2 regions of the Burkholderia crassaminum genome follow, and region 2 is predicted to be linked to the other one. Evidence: predicted binding sites of a transcription regulator. Region 2 holds the regulator's gene; the other holds the start of a gene.
What was found. The regulator FliA, encoded in region 2, starts transcription of late flagellar genes. The targets are predictions, from matches to a motif close to CTAAAGTTTNNNNNNNNNNNGCCGNTA.

Region 1 (3,404 bases), 960 kb from region 2:
GCCGCGCGCGTGCGCGACGCTGACGCTGACCGACGACAGCACGCCTTGCAGCACGGTCACGATGACGAAGAAGAAGTTCGCGCCGAGCCCGCCCGCGGCGAGCGAATCGGGGCCGAGCGAGCCGAGCAGTACCGTGTCGGTGACGCTCATCGCCATCTGCGAGAGCTGCGCGATCGCGAGCGGCGCGGCGAGGCGCGCGGTATCGGCGGCATGACTGGACAGGGACGGCGGCGCGGCGGCCGTCCGCGTAAGACCGGAATGCGACATGGAATGGGCGCTCGCGCGGGTGCGGGCCCGCGCTCTATGTATTTATTTTGAGAGACGGCTAGCTTACGGCTTTATTCGAACCATGTCGAACGCGCGCGCCGATGGCCATGTCGCAGGCAGGGGGAACCGTCCGGCCTAGGCTTCGCGCACTGCAATGCGCGTGTCGCCGAGCAGGACGACCTGGCCCGCGCGGATCTTGCAGGTCTTGCGCAGTTCGACCGCGCCGTCGACTTTCACCGCGCCGGACGCGACGATCAGCTTCGCGGTGCCGCCGCTGTCCGCGAGGCCGGTGATCTTGAGAAGGTTGTGCAGCTCGACGTATTCGCCGGTCAGCGTGAAATCCAGGTTGGGCATGACGAAGAAGGTGCGCAATGCGCGGGAGGAATCGCCTCGCATCATACGGCACGGCGGGCCGGCGCGCGAGCGCGGCCGGCTGCCGCACGCGGTTGTCAGGAAATGTGAGCCATTCGTCAGCAAATGAAACGGTGGGTAACAGTCTGAGAGATTCGAGAACCGGCCGTGCGGGCCGCGGGTCTTTTGTCGTACCTGCCGCGTGTTGCGGCGGGGGACGCAACGGACCGCATCGCTGGGGTCCGGGCTCACAACTTCCTGAGGAGAATTGCCATGTCCAAGATTCGTACGATGCTGATCGGTGCCGCGTTGACGGCGTTCGCCACTTCGGCCGCATTTGCCCAGACGGGCACGGCGGTACAGGGCGCAGCCGGTGCCGGCGTGCAGGCGCAGACGCCGGCGGCGGGTGTCGGTGCCGGCATGCAGGGCAGTGCGGGCGCGAACGCGTCGGGCAATGCGGCCGGCGGTGCAACCGATGCGGTTGGCGCGGCAGCCGACGGCGCGAAGGATACGTCGTCGTCGGCCGTCCACTCGGCCAAGAAGCACACGAAGCATGCCGCGAAGTCGGCCAAGAGCCATGTCGGCTCGGCCAAGGCGAAGGCCGGCGAAGCGACCGAAGGCGGCGCATCGGTGGGCGCGGAGGGCGGTGCATCGGCCCAGGGCACCACGCAGTAAGCGGTGCCCGGCGCCGCGCGACGCTCGCCCCGGACGACGCGTCGCGACGGTGGCCACCCGACGTCCCGGTTCGCGTTATGCGAACCGGGACGTTTTCATGTGTTGATGCGCATGGGCGCGCCGTTACGGCCGGCGCTGTCCTTGCCCTTGTCCCGGACCCTGCGCCGGCCGCACGGCAGCCGGCGTGAATACGCTGCGCAACCACGCGGCGAGCCGTGCGAAGACGTCGTACGGCTCCTCGACGAAGATCTCCGGCTTCAGCAGCCGCAGGTATTCCATGATCTGCTGCGCTTCCTGCTTCTGGAACGAGCCGTGCGCGAGTCCGAGCCGCAGCAGCCCGCGCAGTTCGCCGAGCTTGTCGCGCGCGGTGCTGCCGACACTCATCTCGCACGCGAGCTTGGCCTCGTAGACCCGTTGTCGCAGCGATTCCGCGAGCCGCCACGCAGGCGTCTGCATCAGCTCCTCGAGCGCCTGGATGTCTTGCGCCGCCCCCTTGATCTGCGATGCGAGCGGGTCGATCAGCGACGGGTCGCCCTGCGCTTCGGCGACGATCGCTTTCGCCCAGTCGCGGCAAGCCTTCGCGAGTTCGTCGGGGGTCCATTCGGAGCGTGACGCGAAGCCGAAGCCGAATTCGCCGGCCTGTCGCATCAGGATCGCGACGACGTCCGGAAACTCCTTGTCGAGCGTGCGTTTTGCCCACGCGTACTGGCCGCCCTGCAGCATTCGCTGCACGGCGTGCTCGGTCAGCGGCACCATGTTGTCGAGCAGTTTGGCGCGCAGGAAATCCTCGAACGACGGCGTCGCGAACTGCGGGTCGAGTTTCAGCGACACGCGGACGAACGCGTCGTAGTCCTTGCGTAGGGACTCTAGCGTGTCGTCCTTGAGGGAAAGGGTGATCTGGCCCATGAATCGTCTCGATGGCGGCCCGCGCAAGCCGGCGGCCGGCACGGCGCACCGGGGCGGGCGCAGCGTCGACTGACCGGTGCGCGCCGAGGCCGGTGGCGGGTCTTCATTCCCTATATCGGCGTGCCGGGCGAAAACTTGAGTGCGCGTGACCGAGCGTGCGCTCAGGCGGGCAGCCAGTGGGGCAACACGACCCCTTGCCAGAAGAAGAACACCACGAGCCCCGCTGCGATCGTCACGAGCGGGCGGCGGGTTGCCGCCGATACGAGCACGGCCGCCAGCGCGCCGACCAGCTGCGGATTGCGCCAGGTCAGCTCGGCCGTGCCGCCGTGCGGCGAGACGGTCATCGGTACGATGATCGCGGTCAGCACGGTGACGGGCACGAAGCCGAGCGCGGTCCGCACGAGCGGCGGGAAGGTCAGCCGTTCGCCGAACAGGAACAGCGTCGAGCGGATCGCGTACGTGATGACGGCCATCCCGAGAATCAGCAGCGCGTAGCTCACGATGCGGCCTCCGTGCGCGAGCCGGCGCGCGTGCGTTCGTGCAGCAGCGTGAGCGCGACGCCGATCGCGACGCCGGCGGCGACTGCGCCGAGCAGTCCGAGCTTGTACGGCCAGCCCTGCCAGAAGTACGCCAGCGTGCCGGCCGTCACGGCCGCAGCGAAATAGCGCAGCGTGCCGAGCTGCGGGACGACGATTGCAATGAAGGTCGCCGCCATCGCGAAATCGAGGCCGAGCGACTGCAGGCCCGGGAACGCCGCGCCGAAACCGATGCCCGCGAGCGTCCAGACCTGCCAGTTCAGGTACATCGCGAGCCCCGAGCCGAAGAAGTAGTGGGGGCCGATCGCGCCGGGCGGGAAATGCCGGTAGTGCGCATAGGCGACCGCGAACACCTCGTCGGTCATCAGTGCGCCGAGCGTCGCGCGCCAGCGCAGCGGCAGGTGCGCGACATAGGGCGCGAGCGTCGCGCTGTACAGCAGGTGGCGCAGGTTCACGATCAGCGTGGTCGCGAGCACGACGACGAAGCTTGCGCTGCCCGCGATCAGGCCGAGTGCGATGAACTGCGCGGAGCCCGCGAACACGGCGAGCGACATCAGCGCGCCATGCCACGCGGCGAGCGGGCCACCGCCAACGAGCGTGCCGAAAATCACGCCGAACGGGGCGGCGCCAATCATCATTGGAATCGTGTCGCGCGCGCCGTCGAGCCAT
Region 2 (3,404 bases):
GCTGCTGCTCAACGCGACGAGCCACGGCGACACGCTCAACGAAGTCGTGCAGGCGTACCGCAGCGCGGGCGAGCATCCGGACCTGGCCGGCTGCATCCTCACGAAGCTCGACGAGGCGACCCACCTCGGCGGCGTGCTCGACACGGTGATCCGCTACAAGCTGCCGATCCATTACGTGTCGACCGGCCAGAAGGTGCCGGAGAACCTGTACGTCGCGTCGACCAAATTCCTGCTGAAGAGCGCGTTCTGTGTACCGCGCGACGGCTCGCCCTTCGTGCCGCAAGACGAGGACATGCCGACGCTGCTTTCCGCACTGACCGCACGTTCCACCGCCGAGCTGCACGAGGTGCGATTTGGATAAACGGATCATCGACCAGGCCGAAGGGCTGCGGCGCCTGCTGGCCGGGCGCGCGTCGCGCATCGTCGCGGTGGCGGGCGGGCCGGCGGGTGTCGGCTGCACGTCCACCGTCGTGAACCTGGCGGCGGCGCTCGCGTCGCTCGGCAAGGATGTGCTCGTCGTCGACGAGCGCGCCGACGTGCATTCGGCCAGCGCGACGCTCGCGGGCGCGTGGCTGCGCGACGGCGAGCGCACGCGGGTCGCGGCCGGCTTCGGCCTGTGCGGCGCCGCACGGCTCGCGCGCGCCGGCTACACCGACGCGCAGCTGAGCGATTTCATCGACGGGCCGGCCGACATCGTCCTCGTCGACGCGCAGCTCGGCGCCGACGGTTCGTTTTCGGCGCTCGCACGTGAAGCGCACGACGTGCTGGTCGTGACGCGGGTCGCCGCGCAGGCGATCACCGAAGCGTACGCGTGCATGAAGCGGCTGCATTTCGCGCATGCGTTCGCGCAGTTCCGCGTGCTGACCAATCACGTCGGCAGCCACGCGGACGCGAAGGTCGCGTTCGACAACCTCGCGGGCGTCGCGAGCCGCTACCTGACGGTGTCGATCGCCGACGCGGGGTGCGTGAGCGCCGATCCGCTCGTCGAGCATGCGCGCGAGCTGATGCGCGCGGCGGTCGACGCGTTCCCGTCGTCGGCCGCCGCGCGCGACTACCGGCAGATTGCCGCCGACCTGCTGTACTGGCCGATGCGCCCGCGAACGGGCGCGGGCCGCGCCGTGCACGCGGGCGGCAAGCCGTCGTATGAGGCGGGCGCGGCACACGCCGCGTGAGTGCCACCGGAAGGAGGGGGCCATGATGTACAACGCTCAAGGAAAGATGTCCCAGGCCGACGTGCTCGCGCAATATGCGCCGCTCGTGCGCCGCCTCGGGCTGCAGCTCGTCGCGAAGATGCCGGCGAGCGTCGACCTCGACGACCTGATCCAGGCCGGCATGATCGGCCTGATGGACGCGGCCGGCCGCTACAAGGAAGACCAGGGCGCGCAGTTCGAGACCTACGCGACGCAGCGCATTCGCGGCGCGATGCTCGACGAGCTGCGCAGCAACGACTGGCTGCCGCGCAGCCTGCGCAAGACGTCGCGCGAGGTCGAGCACGCGGTGCACCAGGTCGAGCAGCATCTCGGTCGCTCGGCGAGCGAGACCGAGATCGCGGAGCACCTGAAGATGCCGCTCGACGAATACCAGGGGATGTTGCAGGACCTGCACGGCAGCCAGCTGATCTACTACGAGGATTTCGACCGCGCGGCCGACGACGAGCCGTTCCTCGACCGCTATCGCGTCGATCACGCCGATCCGCTGTCGGCGCTGCTCGACGAGCACCTGCGCGAAGCGCTCGTCGAGGCGATCGAGCGGCTGCCGGAGCGCGAGAAGCTGCTGATGTCGCTGTACTACGAACGGGGTCTGAATCTGCGCGAGATCGGCGCGGTGCTCGAAGTGAGCGAGTCGCGCGTATGCCAGTTGCACAGCCAGGCCGTCGCGCGCCTGCGCGCACGGCTGCGCGAACAGGCGTGGGTCGGCGCGGAATCCTGACCCTTTCCTGACGGCCGCGCGCGCCGACGCCGCGCGCCTGGCATCGGTGTGCGCATTTTGCGCGCCGATTTGCTACAATCCTTCCCGTTTTCCGAGGAGCGTTGCGACGGGCCAGTCTGGGCCCGCCAGGCTCGGAAGGCTTCACCAAGCAGCCGTGCGGCGCGCGTTTAGCGTGTTGTCGCGCCGGCCCCGCTTCCTGAACGGCGCTCACGTCACCAATCTAGAAACTTTTTAGAAAGGAGGGCGTGATGAACGCCATTATCGATTCCAAAGCTTCCAACGATTTCGTCGTCGCCGACATGGCGCTGGCCGGCTGGGGCCGCAAGGAACTGAACATTGCCGAGACCGAAATGCCGGGCCTCGTGCAGATCCGCGACGAATACAAGGCACAGCAGCCGCTGAAGGGCGCGCGCATCGCCGGTTCGCTGCACATGACGATCCAGACGGGCGTGCTGATCGAGACGCTGAAGGCGCTCGGCGCGGACGTCCGCTGGGCGTCGTGCAACATCTTCTCGACCCAGGACCACGCGGCTGCCGCGATCGTCGAAGCCGGCACGCCGGTGTTCGCGTTCAAGGGCGAATCGCTCGACGAATACTGGGAGTTCTCGCACCGCATCTTCGAATGGCCGAACGGCGAATTCGCGAACATGATCCTGGACGACGGCGGCGACGCAACGTTGCTGCTGATCCTCGGCTCGAAGGCCGAGAAGGACCGTTCGGTGATCGCGAAGCCGACCAACGAGGAAGAAGTCGCGCTGTACAAGTCGATCGCGGCGCACCTCGACATCGACCCGACCTGGTACTCGAAGCGCCTCGCGCACATCAAGGGCGTGACCGAAGAAACCACGACCGGCGTGCACCGCCTGTACCAGATGGAAAAGGACGGCCGCCTGCCGTTCCCGGCGTTCAACGTGAACGATTCGGTCACGAAGTCGAAGTTCGACAACCTGTACGGCTGCCGTGAATCGCTGGTCGACGGCATCAAGCGCGCGACCGACGTGATGATCGCGGGCAAGGTCGCGGTCGTTGCGGGCTACGGCGATGTGGGCAAGGGCTGCGCGCAATCGCTGCGCGGCCTGGGCGCGACCGTGTGGGTCACCGAAATCGATCCGATCTGCGCACTGCAGGCGGCGATGGAAGGCTACCGCGTCGTGACGATGGAATACGCGGCCGACAAGGCGGACATCTTCGTGACGGCCACCGGCAACTTCCACGTGATCGGCCACGACCACATGAAGGCGATGCGCCACAACGCGATCGTCTGCAACATCGGCCACTTCGACTCGGAAATCGACGTCGCGTCGACCCGCCAGTACCAGTGGGAAAACATCAAGCCGCAGGTCGACCACATCATCTTCCCGGACGGCAAGCGCGTGATCCTGCTGGCGGAAGGCCGCCTGGTGAACCTCGGCTGCGCGACCGGCCACCCGTCGTTCGTGATGTCGAACTCGTTCGCGAACCAGACGCTCGCGCAG

Region 1: a site for FliA is predicted at 2,313-2,339, ahead of ACPTTF_RS05535 (DUF4088 family protein). Genes of this name have one in related genera too.

The regions. Positions count from the first base shown of each region.
Region 1 covers NZ_OZ183799.1:1,197,786-1,201,189, forward strand. The annotation lists gene norM (multidrug efflux MATE transporter NorM) at 1-267, opposite strand, end outside; gene ACPTTF_RS05525 (RNA-binding S4 domain-containing protein) at 403-621, opposite strand; gene ACPTTF_RS05530 (hypothetical protein) at 892-1,293, shown strand; gene ACPTTF_RS05535 (DUF4088 family protein) at 1,417-2,199, opposite strand; gene ACPTTF_RS05540 (AzlD domain-containing protein) at 2,361-2,699, opposite strand; gene ACPTTF_RS05545 (AzlC family ABC transporter permease) at 2,696-3,404, opposite strand, start outside.
Region 2 covers NZ_OZ183799.1:237,068-240,471, forward strand. The annotation lists gene flhF (flagellar biosynthesis protein FlhF) at 1-361, shown strand, start outside; gene ACPTTF_RS01000 (MinD/ParA family protein) at 354-1,172, shown strand; gene ACPTTF_RS01005 (RNA polymerase sigma factor FliA) at 1,195-1,929, shown strand; S-adenosyl-L-homocysteine riboswitch at 2,017-2,145, shown strand; gene ahcY (adenosylhomocysteinase) at 2,178-3,404, shown strand, end outside.